Regions from separate parts of the Staphylococcus coagulans genome, predicted to be linked through region 1. Evidence: riboswitches for the same ligand, from Rfam matches in the RefSeq annotation. Region 1 holds a riboswitch; each other region holds the start of a gene.
The links. Region 1 has a riboswitch for thiamine pyrophosphate ahead of thiC (phosphomethylpyrimidine synthase ThiC). Riboswitches for the same ligand answer to the same signal wherever they lie in the genome.
Positions count from the first base shown of each region.

Region 2: another riboswitch for thiamine pyrophosphate. It lies ahead of KM149_RS10510 (thiamine phosphate synthase); the one in region 1 lies ahead of thiC (phosphomethylpyrimidine synthase ThiC).
Region 3: another riboswitch for thiamine pyrophosphate. It lies ahead of thiO (glycine oxidase ThiO); the one in region 1 lies ahead of thiC (phosphomethylpyrimidine synthase ThiC).
Region 4: another riboswitch for thiamine pyrophosphate. It lies ahead of KM149_RS08680 (ECF transporter S component); the one in region 1 lies ahead of thiC (phosphomethylpyrimidine synthase ThiC).

Region 1 covers NZ_CP092966.1:396,728-402,769, reverse strand. Annotated here, with positions in the region: gene thiC (phosphomethylpyrimidine synthase ThiC) at 230-1,966, opposite strand; TPP riboswitch at 2,158-2,260, opposite strand; gene cls (cardiolipin synthase) at 2,380-3,870, opposite strand; gene KM149_RS01700 (alpha/beta hydrolase) at 4,040-4,915, shown strand; gene KM149_RS01695 (nucleoside hydrolase) at 5,142-6,042, shown strand, end outside.
Region 2 covers NZ_CP092966.1:2,189,930-2,195,971, forward strand. Annotated here, with positions in the region: gene KM149_RS10495 (ThiF family adenylyltransferase) at 1-78, opposite strand, end outside; gene KM149_RS10500 (thiazole synthase) at 78-845, opposite strand; gene thiS (sulfur carrier protein ThiS) at 848-1,048, opposite strand; gene KM149_RS10510 (thiamine phosphate synthase) at 1,054-1,638, opposite strand; TPP riboswitch at 1,713-1,820, opposite strand; gene KM149_RS10515 (Bax inhibitor-1 family protein) at 1,840-2,466, opposite strand; gene kdpC (potassium-transporting ATPase subunit KdpC) at 2,991-3,554, opposite strand; gene kdpB (potassium-transporting ATPase subunit KdpB) at 3,565-5,589, opposite strand; gene kdpA (potassium-transporting ATPase subunit KdpA) at 5,605-6,042, opposite strand, start outside.
Region 3 covers NZ_CP092966.1:2,461,374-2,467,415, reverse strand. Annotated here, with positions in the region: gene nfsA (oxygen-insensitive NADPH nitroreductase) at 186-941, shown strand; gene KM149_RS11860 (L-cystine transporter) at 1,051-2,442, opposite strand; gene thiO (glycine oxidase ThiO) at 2,507-3,625, opposite strand; TPP riboswitch at 3,719-3,821, opposite strand; gene KM149_RS11850 (DNA-binding protein) at 3,895-4,494, opposite strand; gene KM149_RS11845 (hypothetical protein) at 4,606-5,280, opposite strand; gene KM149_RS11840 (general stress protein) at 5,589-6,014, opposite strand.
Region 4 covers NZ_CP092966.1:1,821,274-1,827,315, forward strand. Annotated here, with positions in the region: gene auxA (lipoteichoic acid stability factor AuxA) at 1-753, opposite strand, end outside; gene graF (glycopeptide resistance-associated protein GraF) at 1,252-1,383, shown strand; TPP riboswitch at 1,600-1,699, shown strand; gene KM149_RS08680 (ECF transporter S component) at 1,833-2,408, shown strand; gene KM149_RS08685 (ABC transporter ATP-binding protein) at 2,421-3,827, shown strand; gene KM149_RS08690 (energy-coupling factor transporter transmembrane component T family protein) at 3,824-4,615, shown strand; gene purD (phosphoribosylamine--glycine ligase) at 5,140-6,042, opposite strand, start outside.

The DNA.
Region 1 (6,042 bases):
TTTAATGATTATATTTATTAAAGGGTTATTTTCAGTTTTAAATATAATATATTACCAAATACTGATATTACGCACAAAAATAGCAATAGAGACAACGATAATGGCGCTTGAAATTTAACTCAAGCGTCACCCAATCATCGACCTCTATTGCTTATATAGGACTTAAACATCAGATAGATGGCTCAATCCATTTTGTTATTTCATCATATACGCCACTTGTAGTTCATGCTTAATGATAAATCCGGCTACCTTGTGCTTTAAATTCTTTTGCTTTTTCTTGCATGCCCTCTAATTGATCCTTATGTGCATCTCGAATATTGTGTGAAATACGCATTGAACAGAATTTTGGGCCACACATACTACAGAAGTGTGCGACTTTAGCAGATTCTGCTGGCAATGTTTCATCATGATAGGATCTCGCACGTTCAGGATCTAAAGACAAATTGAATTGGTCAATCCATCGGAACTCGAATCGCGCTTTACTGATTGCATCGTCACGTTCTGTAGCGCCCGGCAAGCCTTTTGCAAGGTCTGCGGCATGTGCTGCAATTTTATATGTCACTACACCTTCACGCACATCTTCTTTATTAGGCAACCCCAAATGTTCTTTCGGCGTCACGTAACATAACATGGCTGTCCCATGACTCGCAATCTGCGCTGCCCCAATTGCAGAAGTGATATGATCATATGCAGGGGCAATATCAGTGGTAAGGGGTCCTAAAGTATAAAACGGTGCTTCTTTACAGTAAAAATCAGCGAGCTCTTGGTTCTCTCTAATTTTATGCATCGGGATATGCCCTGGTCCTTCAATCATTACTTGGACATCGTGTGCCCAAGCGATTTCAGTCAATTCACCTAGTGTCTTTAATTCAGCGATTTGACTTTCATCATTGGCATCATAAATAGAGCCCGGTCTTAAGCCATCCCCTAAAGAAACTGCGATATCATATTGGTTTAGAATTTGACAAATCTCATCAAAATGCGTATATAAAAAGCTTTCTTCATGATGTGCTAGACACCATTGTGCCATAATTGAGCCCCCACGAGAAACGATTCCCGTTAAACGATTAACAGTCAATGGAATATAGCGCAATAATACACCTGCGTGAATTGTAAAGTAATCTACACCTTGTTCAGCTTGCTCAATTAATGTATCTCGATACACTTCCCATGTTAAATCTTCTGCAACACCATTTACCTTTTCTAACGCTTGATAGATTGGCACTGTTCCAACTGGCACCGGAGAATTACGAATCAAATATTCACGTGTCGCATGAATATTTTTACCTGTCGATAAGTCCATAATCGTATCCGCACCCCAATGTGTTGCCCATACGAGCTTTTCAATTTCTGCTTCAATAGAAGAAGACACTGCAGAGTTCCCTATGTTTGCATTAATTTTAACTTGGAAATTTTTACCAATAATCATCGGTTCAGACTCTGGATGATTGACATTATTTGGGATAATCGCCCGACCTTTAGCAATTTCGTCTCTTACAAATTCTGGACTGACATTTTCACGACATGCAACAAATTTCATCTCTTTCGTAATCCATCCTTTTTTAGCATAATGCATTTGGGTAACTTGATAACCCGCTTTTGCTCTTCTAGGTTGATATTGAAAAGGATGTGTCACTAAATTTTGATGCGACGCTGTCTTAAAACCATTATCAATCGATTGCACACGGCGTCCTTCATAATGTTCAACATCATGACGTGCTTCAATCCAGTTGTCACGCAATGCAGGAATTCCTTTCGTAACATCGACTTCGTAATGATCATCATGGTAAGGGCCTGCTGTATCATACACCACGATTGGATCATTGTGACGTACTTCCGCGTCCATGATTGTGTCAGATAACTGAATTTTACGGAAGGGGACGTGGATATCGGGATCTATCCCTTCCTTGTAAATACGCTGACTTGCCGGAAAATTTTTCTTCAATTCAATTTGTTCTTGTTTCATTCCCTTTGCCTCCTAATACATGCTCGAGGCCTTTAATTCAACTGAAAACCAAAGAAAATGCGCACTCTAGAAAAATTGAGTGCGCATTAAAGAAACGAATATATTATGAAGTGGTAGGCGCTCTGAGATGGCTCGTTTCATTATGAAAGACAAACCAAAATAGACAGCTTTTCAAAAACCACTTTATCTTAAAATCATTTCGTTTGCTTCCCTACGCTAGTATGATCTAGATCAGGTTCAAAGGGTTGAGGCTTGCACCTCTTTCAGCTTACTAAAGCACCCCTAGCAAGTTCATATTTAAGTTTTGCAAATTTATCGTAACATTAAAAATGTAAAATGACAATTCAACTTATAAAATTGCTATTTTTCATATGCGTATCGTTGGACCGATTTATTTAAAAACAAAACTCAAATTATAAAATCGGTGATACTAATTTGGCAATCGATTGCTTAAATTTGACCCAATTTGAACGTTGTTCATATCGTTCAGGTGTTAATTGTTTAGAGACTTTTAAATCTTCTTTAAATGCAGAAATCAATGATTCAGCAATATCTTGATTGTAAATCAACGCATTCACTTCAAAATTCAATTTAAAGCTTCGCGCATCCATATTAGCAGAACCGACGGACGCCACTTCTCCATCGATAACCATCATTTTAGAATGAATAAAGCCATTTTCGTACGTGTAGACATTGACACCTTCATACATTAACAATGCAACCGTTGTCAATGTCGCCCAATGAACGAAAGGTTGGTCTGGTTTATTCGGAATCATTAGATGAATATCGACACCTGATTTTGCAGCAATTCTCAGCGCATTTACGAAGCCCACATCAGGGACAAAGTAAGGCGACTGCATATAAATGGTAGACTTCGCATTCATAATCATTTTTAAATATGCGAATTCGAGTTGTGGCCAATCTCTGTTCGGTCCACTTAGACCTAACTGCATAGCAACTTGGCCATCTTTTCGTGCATTTTCTGGGAAATAACGTTCGCTATAATCAAGTTGATATTCATCAGCAACTTGTGAGTTCCAATCGTGAATGAAACCAAGTTGTAACGCATCTACACCATCACCTTGTATACGTAGATGCGTATCACGCCAGTAACCCATTTTTTCATCTAAACCTAAATATTCATCCCCTACATTAAAGCCACCCACATAACCGATATCGCCATCGATGACTACGTTTTTGCGGTGATTCCGATTATTGACGCGAAAGTTAACGAAAGGAATAATTTTCGCATGGAAAAACGCTTCAACCTCTACACCTGCCTCAGTTAAATCTTTTAATTTTGACTTTCTTAACTGTTTTGAACCTACCGCATCATATAGAAGTTTGACTTCAAGCCCTTCCTTCGCTTTATCTTTTAAGATTTCAAGAACAGACTTACCAAGACCATCTAAATTCAAAATATAAAATTCCATGTGTATATAGGTTTTGGCTGCTTTTAAATCTTGCTTCATCTTTTCAAAAAGTGCATGTCCATCAGTAAACGTCTTCACATGATTATTTTCACTCAAAAAACTCACTTCACGTGTCAACATCATTTCTACTAAGTCAGATTGCTTCTCCACGACAGGATTTTCCGTTTTAAAAGTGTGATCAATGAACTGCTGCTTTTGATTTTTGACGCGCGTTCGCGCATCCTCGATTTCTTTTCCTTGTTCATAACGTGAGCTTTTCAATCTTACTGCTCGCCCGAAAAATAAATACAGTAAGAAACCGAATATCGGCATAATAAATAATAACAACAGCCAAGCCCATGTCGCTGTTGCTTCTCGTCGATCCCGCTCTAAAAAGATAATAAACAATGCTAAAACAACATTTATCAGAAAAAAAGCACCTGATACAATTCTATATATCATATTGACGTTCGGATCAAATATGAGTTGCAATGTTGGCTCCCCCTTATCTATTTTTGAATGTCATCATTATAACGCAATTATTGTTTTTAAGCATTTAACTGAATAATGAATAAATTAAATCAAATAAATTATGACAAAAATTTTCCATTTTAAATTCATTTGGGATAAACTAAAAGAAATCATCAAAGGAGGTTTTATAATGAGCTATATCGATTATATCCCGTCTAAAGATGGAACAAAACTTTATGCTAAAATCACACGCGCAGAAAGACTTTTTGATTTTGAACTACCAGATGATGAAACGCTTGATGAACAAATTAATGTCATTATTGTTCATGGCTTAGCTGAACATTTAGACCGTTATGATAAAATTACTGACTTTTTAGTTTCAAATTCTATCAATGTCATTCGCTATGATCAACGTGGACATGGACGTTCTGAAGGTAAACAAACATACTATGATCATAAAGATCAAATTATAGAAGACTTAGATGCAGTCGTTCAATATGTAAAAGACAACTTCGGTAATAAAATATACTTAATCGGCCACAGCATGGGCGGTTACAATGTTGCCTTTTATGGTACACGCTACCCTGGACGTGTGAACGGTATTATAACTTCTGGCGGTGTCACTCGAGATAACAATCGTTTCTTTGAAGAAGCATACGGCGATAGACAAACACCTCCAGATTCGTACGTTCCAAATGTTTTATCAGAAGGCATTTGCTCTGATCTCAATGTGGTTAGAGATTATATCCACGATGCACTCGTTCCAAATGAAATTTCGATGGGTCTTGCATATGCCATTGTGGATGGTGTTATCGAACTTAAAGAAAACCCAGACGCATTTGTAGATGATGTTTTGATTTTACACGGTCAAGCGGATCCTATCGTTAATCCAAAAGATTCGTTACAATTTTATGATGAGATTGCTTCACAACATAAAGCAATACGTATCTATTCAGACTTACAACATGAAATTTTTAATGAATCTAGCTACAATGAACTTATTTTCCAAGACATCGTTCAATGGATTTACTTTACAGATGAACGCCAAGGCGGCACTACGTTTTAAACGATTACGCTTTAAACATCACGCATTTTTAAAATCACTATAACATGCAAGCGAGCCAGAAGTAACATCACGTTACTTTCTGGCTCGTTTTTTATCAATCTCCCACTGTCTATCCTGACTTACAACACAAAAAGTAGCCCATCACTTGTCATTCCACGGCACGCGTTGTACATTGAACATAGTATAAGTCGTATTTATACAACTACTTCAATATAAGGAGAAATTTATGAAGCACGTTTACTTTAACCATGATGGCGGTGTAGATGATCTCATTTCACTGTTTTTACTTTTACAGATGGAGGATATTCAGTTAATCGGTGTCAGTGCGATTGGTGCAGATAGCTATGTTGAGCCTGCAGAGAGCGCCTCTCGTAAAATTATTAATCGGTTTTCTCGTTACCCTCTAAATGTCGCCGCTTCAGAAGAACGCGGTAAAAATCCATTTCCAAAAGACTGGCGTATGCATGCTTTTTTCATGGATGCCTTGCCTATCTTAAATGAACAGGTTCCTATACAATCACAGTTAAGAACGGTTCCTGCATATCAAGATATCATCGAGCGTCTTGAAACTTCTGAGAGATCCGTGACGTTATTATTTACAGGACCTTTAACTGATTTAGCGAAAGCATTACAAATCGCACCTCATATTACTGAAAAAATTGAACGCCTCGTTTGGATGGGCGGCACATTTTTAGAACGTGGTAATGTCGAAGAACCTGAACATGATGGAACAGCAGAATGGAACGCATTTTGGGACCCAGAAGCGGTAAAAACCGTTTTTGATAGCGCCATTCCAATCGATATGGTCGCACTTGAAAGTACAAACCAAGTGCCACTAACACTCAATATCCGACAAATGTGGGCAGATGAACGTCACTATCCGGGTGTTGACTTCCTAGGCGTCAGCTATGCAGCTGTTCCACCTTTAACACATTTTCAAACGAATTCGACTTATTTTTTATGGGATGTTTTGACGACAGCTTATGTCGGTCAACCTTCACTTGTTAAAAAAGTGGAAGTAAAAGCTTCCGTTTATACAAAAGGACCTAGCCAAGGTCGAACTTATTTAGATGAACAAAACGGACGTCTCATTCAAGTAATCAATCATGTTGAACATGATGCATTCT
Region 2 (6,042 bases), 690 kb from region 1:
CACATGTAATTGCTGCAGTTGGAGTTGTCCTTGTTGACCAAAAGGTTTAAATTTCTCTTGTCTGTTATAGCGGGTCATTATAAGAACCCTAACCCCTCTGATGGACTTGATTGAACAGCATTATAGCGAATAGGAATACGACCCGCTTCATAGCTCAAACGACCCGCTTCAATTCCTTTTTTCATTGCTTCTGCCATTTTCACAGGATCTTTAGCACGTGATACCGCAGAATTTAATAATATCGCATCTGCCCCAAGTTCCATCGCTTCCGCACAGTCTTTTGCCGAACCTATGCCCGCATCGACAATAACAGGAACTTGACTTTTTTCTATAATGTATCGCAAGTTTAAAGGATTGCTAATACCTCTTCCTGTACCAATTGGCGAAGCAAGTGGCATCACGGCATGTACACCAAGCGCTTCCAAACGTTTCGCTAACACAACATCATCTGAAATATATGGACAGACAATGTAGCCTTTTTCTAATAAAATTTCACATGCTTTATAAGTTTCGAGGGGATCAGGTAATAAAGTTTCATCGTCACCAATCACCTCTACTTTAATCATGTCACATACACCCGCTTCATTTGCCAATTCAGCAATACGTACTGCTTCATCAGCCGTTTTCGCACCTGCGGTATTTGGAAATGTCGTAAATTGAGATAAATCCACATTGGCTAAAGGATTAGGCAACTTTTCATCATACAAACTCATTCGGCGTACCGCAAATGTAAGTACTTCTGTTTCAGATGCGTCTATCGCACGAGATTGAATCTCTTCATTTTCGAATTTACCTGTTCCTAAAAATAATCTTGAATTGAAACTTAAATTACCAATTTTAAACATCATTAACCGCCTCCAACAAATTCTAAAAGTTCTAACTGATCGTCTTCACGCACTTCAGTTGTATCCCACTCTGAGCGTTTTACAACTTCTTCGTTACGTTCGACTGCCATGCGTTTTGACTCAATACCAAAGTGATTCAATATATCACGAATCGTAGTACCTTCATCGAAAAGTTGCCTTTCACCATTAACATATACTTGCATTACCTTCACTCCTTTGCATGCCAATAAGTGATCATTTGTTTAAACTGATGGATTTCGTTTGAAAACGCACTTCCGATACATGCGATCCCCGAAAAACCTGTAGGAACGTTTTGGATTGTCTCAAGACGAATGCCTCCAATTGCAATAATAGGAAAGTCAATAGACAACACTGATGCAATTTCACTAGACGATCGCGGTGGCTGATTGGGCTTAGAGGGTGTAGGAAAGAGATGACCAAACAACACAAAATCAAAACGTTGAGCTTGCGCATAGCGAATACTGTTTTCAGAATGTGTAGACATACTAATACGATAATCCGGCGACTTCTGTTTGATATATTCAGCTCCAACATCACCTTCTCTGAAATGAAGGCGATGAATGCCCAATTGCTCGGCAAGCTGCACATCCGTATGTACAATCATTTTAGATTTTGGAAAACCTTCATCATGCAACTTTAAAATCCATTTTTCTAGTTCAGGCTTTCTCATAGGCGTCCTGAAAATGACGCCATTAATATCAGGTTCAATTGCGCACAAGCGTTGAATATGCGTATGATCAAGCCTTTGATAAGGTGTAACCACTACAATCATCGTATCCATCCTCCTTAACGCAACAAAAAAAGCTACTTTTCATAAATCAAATTAAGAAAAGTAGCGTGTTATTCCCACGAATTCAGCCACTTTCCTACGCCAGTACGAACTGGATCAGGTTCAGGAATTTTGAAATCGCATTTCAATCTCAGCCATTCGCAATGGCACTTCCAGTGGAATCGTTTTATCTATTCAATTGCGTTAACGTTTTACCATACGTGTTAATTCTAACACATAACGAATAATACGGAAAAGGTTTAAGAACAAATTGAAACCCATCTCTCTAGGTGAAAATTGTCCTCGTTTCATTCGATTAAAGTCGTAAAGGGTATACAATAAGAATAATAACAAACCCACCACAGCAATAAGCGTATGGTAAATCGGATTATGGATAAACCATCCGAGTAGACTTGCTAAAATTAAAGCGATAAGTGTTACGAATAAATATTTTCCGATACTTGAAGCATCTTTTATCAAAAAATAACCTAAAAAGCCAAAGATAAGAAACGCCGCAATTGCTAATAAAACAGTATTAAAAAATACACTTGGCCCCAAATCTTCTAACGTATACATAAATGTGGCATAGGATAATAAGCCTGCAACAATGGTATAAATATGTGAAATGATAGGACCACTAAAACGTACACGTTGTACAACCATCGAAGTAAGGATAAGGATAAGTAATCCTATCGATAACGGTTGGCGCCATGCTTCTGGTAAAAATTGACCTAAATAAGTTGAAATGCCAAAAATAAGCCAATAATAAACAAAAAAGAGCCAAACTTTTCCATAAGCCTTACTAGCGGCTTGATGTGTTGATGATGACATCTTTTCTCTCCTTTCTTTTTGGTTGTTATATTTTACGATAGATTGTGTCACGAATAAAATAAAGTCTCTTGTCCTGTACCAGAAAATACCCTTTTTAGACCTCATTCATCTTAGTTTTCACGCCGTGTAATCCACATCTTATGTTCACTATCATTGTGGCGTTTCTTTATGTTATATTCAGTTGCACAAATTAGCCATCAATCTATAGAATACTTTCCACTGACTTATGAAGCCATTAGCCGTTGGACCTTGTTCAATGACTCATTGTTACAATGAATCGTCTTTTATTTTTAACGACAGATGGATGGCAAGACGCCTGAGGGAACAGGACAAGACGAAGACTACAGGCTGAGGCTGTCCCCTCGGAAAGCGAAGCCATCCATATAAGCAAACAACACCAAAAACGCTCTAAGACAGTTTCATTAAAAACAATCTTAGAGCGTTTGAATTGAGGAAATAACCCCAGCCTCATCTCTTCTATCATATCATCATAGCCCCTACAACGGCCATTGTACAATCAATAATTAATGTGCTGACAGATGATCTAAAGCCATATTTAACGCCAACACATTCACATAGTCATCATACATCGTTCCTTTATGTGCTTGCTTTGTAATTAATTGATCAATTTGTTGTGGTGAGAGATTTCGTTGTTTTGCAATACGTGCCACCTGTTGTTTTGCATTATCCACCGTAATATCCGGATCTAAACCTGAACCAGATTCTGTCACTGCATCAATCGGTGTATGGTGTCCATCGTCTTGTTTTAAATCTTCTACTCTCTTTTTAAGTTCAGGATTGCCATTTGAATAGTTATCACTACCAGAAGCCACCCCTTTTTCTTTCAATGTCGCTTTATCCATATTATATTTGACAGCACTCGTTCTTCCGTGAAAATATTGCGGTTCATTCCACTGCTGTCCAATGAGATTCGAACCTACTACCTTACCATTCTGTGTCACAAGACTTCCGTTAGCTTGGTGGTGAAACAACGTCTGTCCAACTGCCGTTACAGCCAATGGAAAGAGGACACCACACAAAACCATTGTCATTACAACGAGTCCCATGCTACTTCTTATCGCTTTCATATACACCCTCCTATATCCACCATTGAACAATGAGATCGATGAGTTTAATTCCAATAAATGGAATAATCATACCACCCAATCCATAGACCAACATATTTTTCATGAGGATGGTCTCAGTTGAAGCACCTTTAATGCGCACACCTTTCATCGCAATTGGAATTAGTAATGCAATAATCAGTGCATTAAATATTAACGCTGAAACAATTGCAGATTCAGGAGAATGCAAACGCATAATATTTAAAATACTCATTTCCGGTACAGTGACCATCATCATTGCAGGTAAAATCGCAAAATACTTCGCGATATCATTCGCAATACTAAATGTTGTCAACGCACCTCTCGTCATCAATAATTGTTTACCGATTTTAACAACTTCCATCAGTTTCGTTGGATTTGAATCCAAATCAATTAAATTTGCTGCTTCTTTTGCACTTAATGTACCTGAGTTCATAGCTAATCCAACGTTGGCTTGTGCTAATGCAGGCGCGTCGTTTGTTCCGTCTCCTGTCATTGCGACGATATGCCCTTTTTCTTGTTCTTCTTTAATGACTTTTATTTTATCTTCTGGTTTACATTCTGCGATAAAACGATCCACACCCGCTTCTTTCGCAATAGTCGCGGCAGTTAATTCGTTATCACCTGTACACATAACTGTTTCGATGCCCATTTGACGTAACTCTTGAAAACGTTCGACCAATCCTTCTTTAATGACATCTTTTAAGTAAATGACGCCTAAAATTGTTTGATCTTCAACGACGATTAAAGGTGTTCCGCCTTTACTAGAGACTTCAGTAACCAGCGATTCAATATTAGAAGGTACCATGCCACCTTTTTGTTTAACATATTTAATCATACTATTAGGCGCCCCTTTAAAGACTGTGCGATCTCCTATGATAATACCGCTCATACGTGTTTCTGCTTTAAATGGTTGGTAGTCACCTTTGACTTCGTCCGGTAATTGAACCGATGAAGCTTGCGCCAAAGCAACAATACTTTTACCTTCAGGTGTATCATCATAAACAGAAGTTTCATAAGCTGCGACGAGCAATCTGTCATACCATTCTTCATGCACGGGCATCAATGATTCCGCTAAACGGTTACCATAAGTAATTGTGCCGGTTTTATCCAAAATTAATACGTCTACGTCTCCGCATGTTTCTACAGAGCGTCCACTTTTAGCTAAAATATTAAATTGTGTAACGCGGTCCATCCCAGCAATACCAATAGCTGAAAGTAATCCCCCAATCGTTGTCGGTATTAAACATACTGTTAATGCGATCAACGTTGCAATGGGCACATTCAGTTTTAAGTACTGTGCAATAGGATAAAACGTTAAGATAACAACTAAAAAGATAATCGTTAAAGTAATAAGTAAGGTGAAAAGTGCAATTTCATTCGGCGTTTTTTTACGTTGTGCACCTTCGACTAAGGCAATCATTTTATCTAAAAACGTAGCCCCTTCCTCACTATCAACTTCAATAACGAGCCAATCCGATGTTACCGTTGTGCCACCAATAACACCTGAAAAATCACCACCTGATTCTTTAATCACTGGTGCTGATTCCCCTGTAATTGCAGATTCATCAACCGTTGCAATCCCTTCAATAATCGTTCCGTCTGATGGGATAGTTTCCCCGGCTTTAACAAGGATGCGATCTCCACGTTTTAACGCAGAACCATCAATCGTTTCATATTTTTCATCGCCTATAATTCGACGTGCAACCATATTTGATTTTGTTTCACGAAGACTATTCGCCTGTGCTTTACCTCGTCCTTCAGCAATGGCTTCTGAAAAATTAGAGAATAGAATCGTCAATAATAAAATCACAAAAATTGTAAATAAATAAAGCCGTGACATCGCATCATCTGTAAAAATTTGTGGGACGATCGTCATAATTAATGTTAAAACCATCCCTACTTCTACAACAAACATAATTGGATTTTTAATGAGATATGCAGGGTTTAATTTTATAAAACTCTCTTTGACGGCTTGTTTGACTATCGCGCCATTCAAGACATGAGATGATTGATTCATTCAACATATCCTCCTTTATTTTAATGATAAAAATTCTCCAATAGGTCCAAGTAATAACACTGGTAAAAATGTCAAACCACTCAATAAAATAATAAAAATTGTGAGTGATACACCAAAGAAAGGTTTGTCGATAGCCACGGTCTGATCATCTTTTTGATATGCTTTTTTATTAACTAAGCTTGAAGCAATCATAATTTGTAAAATGATAGGTATATAACGCGCAATCAACATGACGATACCGGTTGAGACATTCCAGAACGTCGTATCATCTGCGAGTCCTTCAAACCCAGAACCATTATTGGCTGATGATGATGCCATTTCGTAAAGCGCTTGTGAGATACCATGAAATGAAGGATTCGTTAATGCGTCACTCGCACCAGGAATAACAAAAGCGAATGCAGTCGCAACTAAAATCAATATCGGATGAATTAAAAATGTCAATGCGATGAGCTT
Region 3 (6,042 bases), 420 kb from region 1:
TCTTAGGTTAAAATGTATTCATAGATAAGCACACCTGGTGCGATTAATAGTGAATACAATTCGATATAAATCGTATCCTCTGTTGTTATTTTTCTACGATTTAAGGGTATGCATGAGATGCAAGGGACATGCGTTTTCTTGAGTGTTTTGATAGGATATAGAAAAAGGATAAGGAGTGTTTATAAATGTCAGAATATGTGTATGATTTGGCAAAACGACATCACTCAGTTAGAAAATTTAAATCAGATCGAATCAGTAGAGACACGGTCGAAAAATTAATTGAGGCAGGACAAATGGCTTCAACTTCTAGCTATTTACAGACAACATCGATTATTGGTGTAGAAGATGCTGAAAAGAAAGAAGCTTTAAAAGAGGTATCTGGGCAGCCTTATGTCGTTGAAAATGGATATTTACTTGTTTTTGTGATTGACTATCACCGTCATCAGTTAATTAGTGAAAAGCTTGAAGCTAATATGGAAGATAGCTTTGAGTCAGCTGAGGGATTACTCGTAGGTACTGTAGATGCGGCGTTGGCGGCACAAAATATAGCACTGACTGCAGAAGATATGGGCTATGGTATTGTTTATTTAGGTTCATTACGTAATGATGTACAGCGTGTGAGAGAAATATTAAAATTACCTGAACATGTTTTTCCAGTGTTTGGAATGGCGTTAGGCGTACCAGCAGATAACGAAAATGGTTCTCCAAAACCAAGATTACCACGTGAACATGTCTTTCATATTGATACGTATTCACAAGATGATGAACAGTTATCAAAACAGCTTGAGGAGTATGATCGAGAAGTTTCGCAATATTATAGTCAGCGTACAAACGGTGAGCGAAGTGAAACGTGGTCACAACAAGTAGCGGCATTTATGAGCAGTAAGCAACGCACAGAAATGAAAGAATGGTTGCAAATGGCAGGTTTTAATAGAAAATAAATCAGCGAACTATTAATTGACAGTATCTAAAATCATAAAGTTTTAATAACAAAAACCCCTTCAAATCTTTTCCACACGTAAGATTGAAAGGGGTTTTGTTGTGATGTTATTAATGTTGTGGTGTTAATTCATCATAATGATTTGAATTAAACGTATCTTCATTTAGTTGTTTTGTTAATTTAGCTGTTCCAGTACCTGCTAACATTGAATCGTTAACATTTAGCGCTGTACGTCCCATATCAATTAAAGGTTCAACAGAGATGAGCACCCCAGCGAGTCCGACTGGTAAATTTAAAGCTGAAAGTACAAGGATAGATGCAAATGTTGCACCGCCTCCGACACCAGCAACACCAAATGAGCTGAGTACGACGACGATAACAACAGTTGCAAGGAATTTAAAATCAACCTCTACGCCAGCGACAGGTGCAACCATAATTGCTAACATGGCAGGATAGATACCCGCACAACCGTTTTGTCCAATCGAAAGACCAAATGAGCCAGAGAAGTTTGCAATGGCTTGAGGCACACCTAAACGGTTCGTTTGTGCTTGAACATTTAATGGTAATGTCCCGGCACTTGAACGTGAAGTAAAGGCGAATAAGATTACTTCGGCTGTTTTCTTCATATATTGAATTGGGTTTACACCAATGATTGCAAGAATGATTAGATGAATGATATACATTGTGATGAGTGCAGCATAAGACGCAATAACGAATTTTCCTAACGTCCAAATGGCAGCAAAGTCACTCGTCGCAATAGTTTTCATCATAATTGCTAAAATTCCATACGGTGTAAGTCTTAAAACAAATGTAACGATAGCCATCACAAGTGAATAGACCGCATCGATACCACGTTTAAGTGTATGCCCATTTTCAGGTTGTTTACGTGAAACGCGTAAAAAGGCAAAGCCGACAAAAGCCGCAAAGATCACGACAGCAATTGTAGATGTCGCACGTTGACCCGTAAAGTCTAAAAATGGATTAGATGGAATTAACTCTAAAATTTGAGCAGGTAATGTCGTTGCCGTTAATTCTTTTGCCTGACTTGCAATTTCAGAGCTACGTGCATTCTCAGCGTGACCGAGGTCAATGCTAGAGGCATCTAAATTAAAGACAACTGCATAAATAATACCGATGATTGCTGCAATTGCTACTGTTCCAATAAGGAAAGCAAAAATCAATCCGCCCATTTTGGCAAACTTTTCACCAATATCAATTTTCGTAAAAGCAGCAACAATTGAAACAAAGATTAATGGGATAACAATCATTTGCAAGAGTGCAATGTAACCATCTCCCACTAAGCCAACCCACTCTGTCGTTTTTGATGTGACTTTGCTATCAACACCATAAATGAGGTGGAGTAGAAGGCCTAATAAGATCCCTAAACCAAGTGCAGTAAAGACACGTTTAGGGAATTTAACATGTTTTTTCGTCATGAACCAAAGTCCAATAAGAGCGAAAATAAAAATAATTAGATTAATAATAGTTAAAAACACAGACATATCAAAATACGCTTCCTTCTTAATTCCGACTTATACAATAGGATAATAGGAAAAAAGTATAAAATCAAGCTTTATTTTTTATCTGAGCAATTTTGGGCGAAAAGGGCGTAAGCTGTTCTTTCGCTTTAGCATGGCCGTCAATCAATTTTGCCATCAGTGAACCTGCTATAGGTGAGAGTAAAATACCGTTTCGATAATGTCCTGTGGACACATAAAGATGGTCTTCAACCTCTCCCATAATAGGTTCTTGGTTAGGTGTGATAGGTCGAATGCCCGTCCATGTTTTAATCACATGATGATTTTTGAGTTGCGGAATCATAGACAAGCTCTCTTGATCTAACCATGACAAGTTGTTCTCATTATTTTCAATGCTCCAACTATCGAAGTCTGAGGTCGCACCAATTAAGAAACGATTAGGCAATTTGGGCACGATGTAACAACCATTCATATTAAAAATGGTTTCCTTCAATCCTTTATAACAAGAGGCAATCAGTTTAACGTCACCTTTAACTGGTTGAGTAGGTAATTGGATATGAAGTTGTTGGAGTAACGTCCCAGACCAAGCGCCTGCAGCAATAATCAATTCATCTGCTGAAAAGTTGCCTTTAGATGTGATGACTGTATAACCGCTGTGATGACGTTCGACTTTTAAGACTTCGGTCTGTGTCATGAGTTCGATATAGTCGCGCTTTATAACGGAAGCAATCAGGGCTTTCGTATAGGTGTTTGCATTAATTTGCCCGTCATCTTGGATTTTAAAAGCAGCACTTTGGTTAGGATTGAGTTTTGGGAAACGTTGTTTTAGAGCGTATTTTGAGAGTTGTTTAATTGTGTGATCTTGGCTATGTAAAAATTGGAATTGCGCTTCTACTGCTTGGATATCTTGTTTTTGAGAGGCAACTTTAATTAGGCCGTATTTTTGGTATTCAATATTAATTCCAGTTTCTCGCTCGAGGTCGGCTGCAACTTCAGGCATCATTGCACGACTTTCCATAGCGAGGTGATACAGTGGATTGGCTTCGAAAAACTCGTTCTGTGCACCAAGCATGCCTCCCGCAGCGTACGACGCATTCATTCTTGGTGTGTAACGATCGATAATCCGAATATGTCGGTTTTGAGAGGATAGCTGTCTTGCAATGGATAAACCCATAACACCGGCACCAATAATAATTGTTTGTTTCATAAAAAAAGCCTCCTGCATGAAAGGATGCAGGAGGAACACGTATATGATTGAAATAAATGATTGAGTCATCATTAAAATGAGTTGAAATAAGTTCATTGTCATCATACGCTTTCCTTCGTTGGTTCTAACCACCTCAGGTTCAAAGAGTTAAGATACATTCTTTCTCAGCTCGCCTCGAGCACCCCTAGCATATAAATTTTTATTTGATTTCATTAATTATTGTAACTTTCATATTAGAAATATGCAAGTTACGCAAAGGTTGAATCGCTTTAACCACCGAATAAACGTTGGAAGAAGCCTTTCTTTTCATTGCTTTGAATCGATTGCGCAAGTGCCTGCTGTTCTTTAGTTTGAGTCTCGATGCTTTGTTGTGTTTGACTCCATTGTTCACTTTGTTCCTTTTGTGCGGCTGTCAGTGATTCAAGGGACTTACTATTCGATTCAAGTTGTTGATTTAATTGGGTATGTAACGCTTTTAATTCTTCTTGCTGTTGATGAACTTGGCTGACCATCTGACCTAACATTTGACGTTCTTCACGCATTTTATTGATTTCATTGCGTAATTCATTGATAAGTTGAGGCACTTGTTGATCGCTCGGCAAGTGTTGTTTATCTTCTTTGACGATAACTTGTAGAAAGTCTTTTTCTTGTTCTAACTCTTCAAAAGCAAGATCATAACTATTTGTACGTGCAACACGTTCTGTTATCTCTTGGAATAATTCAATATCTTCTTCTTTAAAATCAGTCGCTTCTCGACCACGGTATTCTGTTTTATTTAAATGGTAACCACGTTCTTCAAGATGCTGTACGATTTTACGTACTTGCTTTTCACTTAAGCCTGATCTTTGGGCAAATTCTTTTGTCAGCATATATCATTAGATCCTTTCTATTCTTTTTAGACGTACGGAAGTGTGCGTTCAGTGACCCGTCAGTCTGCCTCTCTCATTATTTTAACGGCTTTAAGCATTGATTTCAAGGTCTTATGGACGATGTTCTTTGCGTAAACCCATTTTGACAAGTAATGGATAAATGATACGTCGTGGTATTTGATTCGCATACACATATTTTAAAATGTAGCAGGATTTAACACTTGTACCAAAAATATCCTTAGTTAAAGGAATATTGCCTTTCACATATAAATCTAAAGGAATGGGCTTACCGTTACGATCTAATGAAGGTTGTAAGTATGTAATTTCAGTTTGCTTTTCGTAGCCGTTTTCTGTTAAAAAGTGACGACGGAAGTTAATTTTTCTTGCTGTTTCTTCATCAACATCGTTAGATTCAAATGTAGATTCAAACATAAAGAAATTAACGTCACGACCGTGAAGTTGGTTAGATATACGATTCAGCTCATGCTCAATCTGTTCTAAAGTCGTTTTCAAGCAGGCTTCACAATCTTGGCTGTGTTGTGCAAGAAGATAAATAATAAAGCCGACATTTGTCGTCGCTTCATAGTGGGCTGTCGCCAAGCTCACAATCGCGTCGTCTTCAATACCAACAATAAATACGAAGTCATGTTGGGTTTTATCTGTTTTAAGTGATCGCGCAAAAACAGACGCATCTTCTGTAACAAGATGGTCTAATTTATTTTTATAGAATGCTATTGCTGGCTCATACCATCGATCATGCGTAGATTTAATATGTACAAAGTTCATGTTACGTCACCTCTTTTAAGTTAACTCTCGTTTATTCTTGCAAGTATATAGGGTCATTGCAATGATGTAGCAATACATATAGATAGTTGAGGAGTCATTTGTGACTGTTTTTTCTGATAAAATAGATGACTAAGTTGGACTATTCATGACTGACCATGATGTCAAAATAAAGGATAAACAATAAGGGAACGAGCGAGAGTGTATGGAAATTAAGTGTTTCTATAAATCTCCATATTTATCTCATATTCCCGTCCCCATCATTGATTATGAAATCATGCAGTAACAATAGAACCTAGCGCCCAATCGATTTATTCAATATCCCCTTTATGTTCAGAAGGAGCATGTTTGTCATCATCTGGCGTTTGATATGCAGCATTATTTTCTGGAACTTCATTGCATTCGTGATCAACTCTTTGCGCGATGATTATAATTTTATTATTCATAATGTCTTGTTTAAGGTCCTCTCGCTCATTTTCAGAGAAATTATATTTAGACAAAGCGGCCTCTTCAGCATCTTCACCGATAAAAAAGCGCATAAATTTATCACTGACTGTTCCGTTAGTTGATTTGTGTTGAATTTGTGAATCATTGAATCGATCTGTTTTCAATTTTTCTCTGCTTAATACCACGATTTCGCTTTCTTTTAGACCTTCTTTTAATAGTAAATCAACGTATTGAATTGCATCATCTTCTGTGCGTGCAACTTTATATTTTTCTACTTTATATAGTGCCATACGTGTGACGCCTCCCGATCGTGTTTTG
Region 4 (6,042 bases), 1.1 Mb from region 1:
CTTGAAATGAATTTTAGAGGGGTTCGCAAATTGATACTTCTTACTTCTAGAATATGGATTTTCTTCACCTGTTATTTCTTCTTGCGATACAGGTAGTGAACGACGAAGAAATAAGAAATTCCATATTGCCATTTGTCCAATCAACCATAATAAGACGAAAAATGTATTGATGCTTAAAACATCAATCGGTGCTATTTGACGACTTTCAATTCTTGTATAAAGTGCCAATTGTGTAATGATATAACAAATGCCATAACTAAAAATAATCCATAAATAATGCTCTTTACGATGTAATGGATTCAGCTCATCTTTATAGGCAATATAACCAATATGAATTAAAAATGGAATGATGAAAACAAACGCAATCCATCCATACACTTGTGACATAAAAATGAGTGTTAATACGAAGAATATGATTCCGATGAGTAAAAATAAAATAGATATGTCGTAATCAAATCGTGTCGTATTCGTGAGTGTTCTACCTATGAAAAGCATTAAAATACCAAAAAGTAGAATGACAATGCCACTTGCTAGCGGGATATCACCAATATACTTACTCATCACACGAATAATTTCATTGAAAAAGGCCATAATGAAGTCCCATAAATTATCAATCTTAGAAATATGGTGCTTACCATCCTTTAACTCATGAATGAGTGGAATATTTATAAAAATAATCACACTTAATAAAATTGACAGTGCACCGATAATATAGCTATAAATGACCTCGGTGTATTTGTTAAACAAAGACATCCTCTCACCTCAAAGTTATTATATACGAACTATGAATACCTGTCTGTAAAATTAATCAAATTCAGTCTTTAGAATGAGAATTTTCAATACTTAAGTAGCATCAAAATTTTAACTTGATTTCCCCACAATTGCGTACAGCATGCATCAACGTATATACAATTAAAAACTTAAATAAAATACTTGATTGGTTTAGTATACCAAAAGATAGCCACTATCTTAACCATTTCACTCATGCTTAAAATGACAAACTAACCTTCGTATATCGATCAAATTTTAGCACCGCTTCATCAATACGACTCAAATGATTTGAAACGAAAAGCACTTTTTGATACATAAGTTTAAAATATCAAACCCCTTGGATGTCTCATCTCCCCCTCATCGCAGCCAAAACAGCATTGATATACATCCTTTAAAATCTTGTTTGAAACAATCATGTTTAGAGTTTTTCAATATGGGTTATGTATTATTATAGCTTTAAACGAAAGGGAGGCGTTTTAAATGTCTGAAAAAGATATTAAAAAAGCTGCTGAACAAGCAAAAGATAAAGAGCAAGAATTAAAAGATAAAAAAGAAGATGCTAAAGAAGGCGCTGAAAAAACAAAAGACGATATTCAAAAAACTTTTGAATAATGCGACCTTTTTATTTGAAAGCTGTGCATTTATAGAAGTTTAACAAGGGATAGGACGTTAACATGTTCTAATCCCTTCTTTTATATATAACATCTAATTAGGTATATCATTCAAAGCATAATATTGAAATTGTCGGCCACCTCGCCATTAAAAAGAATGTTGAAGAGTGTTGACTTTTGAATGGGCTAGGTGTACATTGACATTAACAATTAAATACGCACGCACTAGGGGTGTGAAAGCTGAGATGAGGATAAGCCTCGAACCCTTTGAACCTGAACTAGATGATACTAGCGTAGGAAAGTGTTTCATTTATAATGGATACGCCTTGTTTTAGGAGAAAAGCGCATGCTTCAATTAAGATGACTTGTATCCCATATAAATTATCACAGCATACGTCTGTCTCTAGTGTAAGAGATATGCGTATTTTTTTAATTTTGGGAGGTATACAAATGAAGAAAGGCTTAACATTATCAGATATTCTAGTCACTGTATTGGTTTCAGTCATTTTTGCAGTGATTTATAATTTATGGTGGATTGTGAATAATACAGTTCAACCTTTAGGGTTACATTTAGATCAACTTATGTATGGTATGTGGTTTAGTGCCGCTGTTGTCGCATATCTTATCATTCCAAAAATGGGGATTGCGCTTTTAGCTGAATTTGCTGCAGGTGCTGGGGAAACGATTCTCATGGGACGTTTTGATATTCCTACTATTATTTATGCGTTGCTACAAGGTCTTGCTTGTGAGATTGTATTTGCTATTTTCAGATATAAATCTCGTGCATTAATGGTAGCTGTACTTGCGGGGATGGCAGCAGCAATCATTAGTTTACCGATTGACTGGTATTATGGTTACTTAAATGAAGTTGCCACTTGGAATCTTATTTTACTCATTTCATTCCGTGTTATCAGTGGTGCAGTCTTAGCGGGTGTATTCCCTTATATTTTAGTCAAAGCCCTGGATCAGACTGGTGTCACTAAACTATTTCGACCTGCATCAAAAGATGATTACGATACATTGTAAGGTGGCTTTATTGTGCTAAAAATTAAAAATCTACGCTTAAAATATCCGAGCGCACCCTATAAAATTTTTGATGGTATCGATATTGAAATAAAAGATAAAGAAAAAGTACTTTTACTTGGTCCTTCAGGTTCAGGTAAAAGTACTTTACTCAATGTTTTAAGTGGTATCGTACCGAACTTAATTGATTTACCTATGAAATATGATGAATTAGAAATTGCTGAGCATTCAGGCGTTATTTTCCAAGATCCTGATTCACAATTTTGCATGCCACAAGTGAATGAGGAGCTTGCTTTCATTTTAGAAAATCAGCAAGTCCCCCGTCATGAAATGGATGCACAAATTCAATGGGCTTTAAAACAGGTGGGCCTTGATATTAATCCTAAACAATTGATCCATCATCTTAGCGGTGGGATGAAACAGAAGTTAGCCATTGCTGGCACTTTATTACAACGTGCAGATACTTTATTTTTAGATGAGCCCACAGCAATGCTTGATACAGAAGCTACTGAAAATTTATGGACCTTGTTGAAAACGCTATGGCAAGACCAAACGGTATTAATTGTTGAACATAAAGTGGCACATATTTGGGACTATGTTGATCGTGTCATTTTAATGAATCATCAAGGTGAAATCATTCAACAGGGTACGCCAAGCGATATTATGAAAAATTATGAATCTCTACTCACTGAATTTGGCGTATGGCACCCTAAAGCATGGTCGCATGCACCTGAACCGCAAAAAGCATCCTTTTCTGAGGAGACATCATTATTTGAATTGGCGTTTCATCAAGGGGCTGTCCAAAGAAATCGTCAAACTTTATATGAAGTAGAAGACTTGTCCATTCGTTCTGGAGAGTGGATAACTTTAACTGGGAAAAATGGAACAGGCAAAACGACGCTATTAGAATCAATCATGCAGTTGATTCGTTATAAAGGCAAGATGACTTTCAATGGCCAAAAACTCACTAAAATTAAAGATGCTGCGCAACACATGTATCTGGTTTATCAAAATCCGGAGCTACAATTTATTCAAAATAGTGTATACGATGAAATCTATATTAATTACCACCATATGGATTCTAAAAATGCCAAATCTCGTACGTCTGAGATGCTCGCACTTCTTGATTTAGAGCATGTCTCACAGCAACATCCTTTTGAACTCTCAATGGGACAGAAAAGACGTTTAAGCGTGGCAACAGCTTTAAGTACTGAAGCAGATATCATTCTCTTAGATGAGCCTACATTTGGTTTGGATAGTCACAATACATTTAAACTTATTGAATTGTTTCAAAAACGTGTCGCTCAAGGACAAACGATTTTAATGGTAACCCATGACCCACATATTATTCAACGTTATCCATCAAGACGTTTAGAAGTTAGAGACAATCAATTACATGAAGTCGAGGTGGTGAGTGAATGATAGAATCATGGAAAATACGCAATACGTTTATGGATCAAGTAAACATTGTAACGAAGTTATTTTTAGGCATCGCATTATTCTTTTTCATCATTTTTATTCATAATTTTGATTTTATGATTTACCTCGCCACAATTATGTTTATATTTATGTGGCTTGTTAGTGGAACTAAATGGAAAGTTGTTTTAACCTTTGCGCTTATTGCGACATTTTTTGCGCTGACCTCATCTCTTTTTATGATTTTTTATGGACATGGGAAGCACGTCTTATTTTCGTTTGGTTTCGTTAAAATAAGTACTGAAAGTTTAGTCAGAGGTCTTCACCTCTCTTTTCGAACAATGACAATCAGTTATTTTGGCTTGTCTATAGCATTCACTTCGCAAGTCATTATGATTTTTTATAGTTTTATGCAACATCTAAAAGTCAAACCTAAAGTTGCATATGCATTTATGGCTGCGTTTCGTATGATTCCTTTAATGATTGATGCTTTATTCCAATTAAGAAATTCATTAAAGATGCGCTACCAAATGATCGATAATCAAAATTATTCAGGCTTTAAACGATTGAAACATTTACTCATTCCTTTATTAAGTCAAAATATCCGAAAAGCACATCGCCTTTCGGTAGCAATGGAGAAAAAAGGCTTTAAAGATGGGCCCCGCACATATTACTATCATGTGCCGTTCAGCTATAGAGATATCATTTTAATCATCGTTACATTAGGTATTGTAATGCTGTCTTTCATATTAGCAGGTACAATGCCATTAACTGGAATTACAGATGCGCGCTAACACGAGTCACGCATCTGTTGCGTTTTCATGATCTCGATGATATGAAAAGGCATCGTACAGATTTCCTTTTAATCCCGTTTATAATTCCATCTGCAAAGGAAATCGGCACGTCACTTTAATCATAAAAAACACTGCGATAAAGTGACGAACCATCGATGATGTAAGGCATATTCCCATACAATGCCTTACCTTTGGCAGAGTAGACGTATATTGACGAAAGTTTGTTATAAAGCTTACGCGCAATATCGTCTGCTTATGCCACTTTTTTATATGAGTATTTTTTTGCGCTCTGTCGAATCGGATAGTTACGCAAAAAAGAGGTTAAGCCGCATAACATGGCTTAACCTCTTTTTTGGATGAGCTACAATATGAGACGCTATACTCAATCACACATAGATACCCTTTCTTCTAATATAAGAAAATACAACCTCCTCGATTGACGAACGACGTAATTGAGGAGGTTGTATTTCTGTTTCAATTTCTATCATTGAAGTGATGACGTTTCTTCATGTAAAGTTTATCAATTATGACAATGCTTTATTTGCAATATCATTTCGATAAAATAAGGCATCACTTTCTATTTGAGCTACACGTTGATACGCTTGCGCCTGAGCTGATTCAATTGTTGTGCCTTCACCGATTGCTAAAATCACACGGCCACCAGAAGTCACATATTGATTATTTTCATATTTTAATCCACTTACAAAATAATGGTCTAAATCATTTTCAAACCCTGCAACAGCTAAACCTTTATCATAGTCACCTGGGTACCCTTTTGAAGCAAGCATCACGCCGACTACAGCATTTTCTTTCCATTTCATTTCAATAGGTTGCTTTTCATCTAACGCAATGATATGTGCCATAAGGTCACTTTCTAAGCGTGTTAATAAAACTTGTGCTTCGGGATCACCAAAGCGTGCATTAAATTCTATGACTTTAGGACCTTCTTTCGTTAAAATCGCGCCAATATATAATAGACCAAAGAAGTCATAACCTTCTGCCTGCATCGCTTTTGCAATAGGCTGAGCAATCTTTTCATTAGCTTCTTTTAAAACTTGGTCACTGATATGTGGAACTGGGCAATAAGCACCCATTCCGCCTGTATTAGGACCTTGATCTTGATCGAAAGCACGTTTATGATCTTGCGCAATCGTATCAAAAGGTACGGCATAGTCACCATTAACAAATGTCATGAGTGAAAACTCTTCACCTTCTAAAAACTGTTCAAAAACCACTTTGCTTTCTTTTTCAGGATATAAAATATCAACTGCTTCTTGCGCTTGCTCACGCGTTTCTGCAATAATTACGCCTTTACCAGCTGCTAAACCATCTTTTTTCAAGACCACTGGCAATTCACATGTTTCAATGTAAGCCAAAGCTTCCTCTTTATCATTAATTTCACGATAATCTGCTGTTGGGATATCATA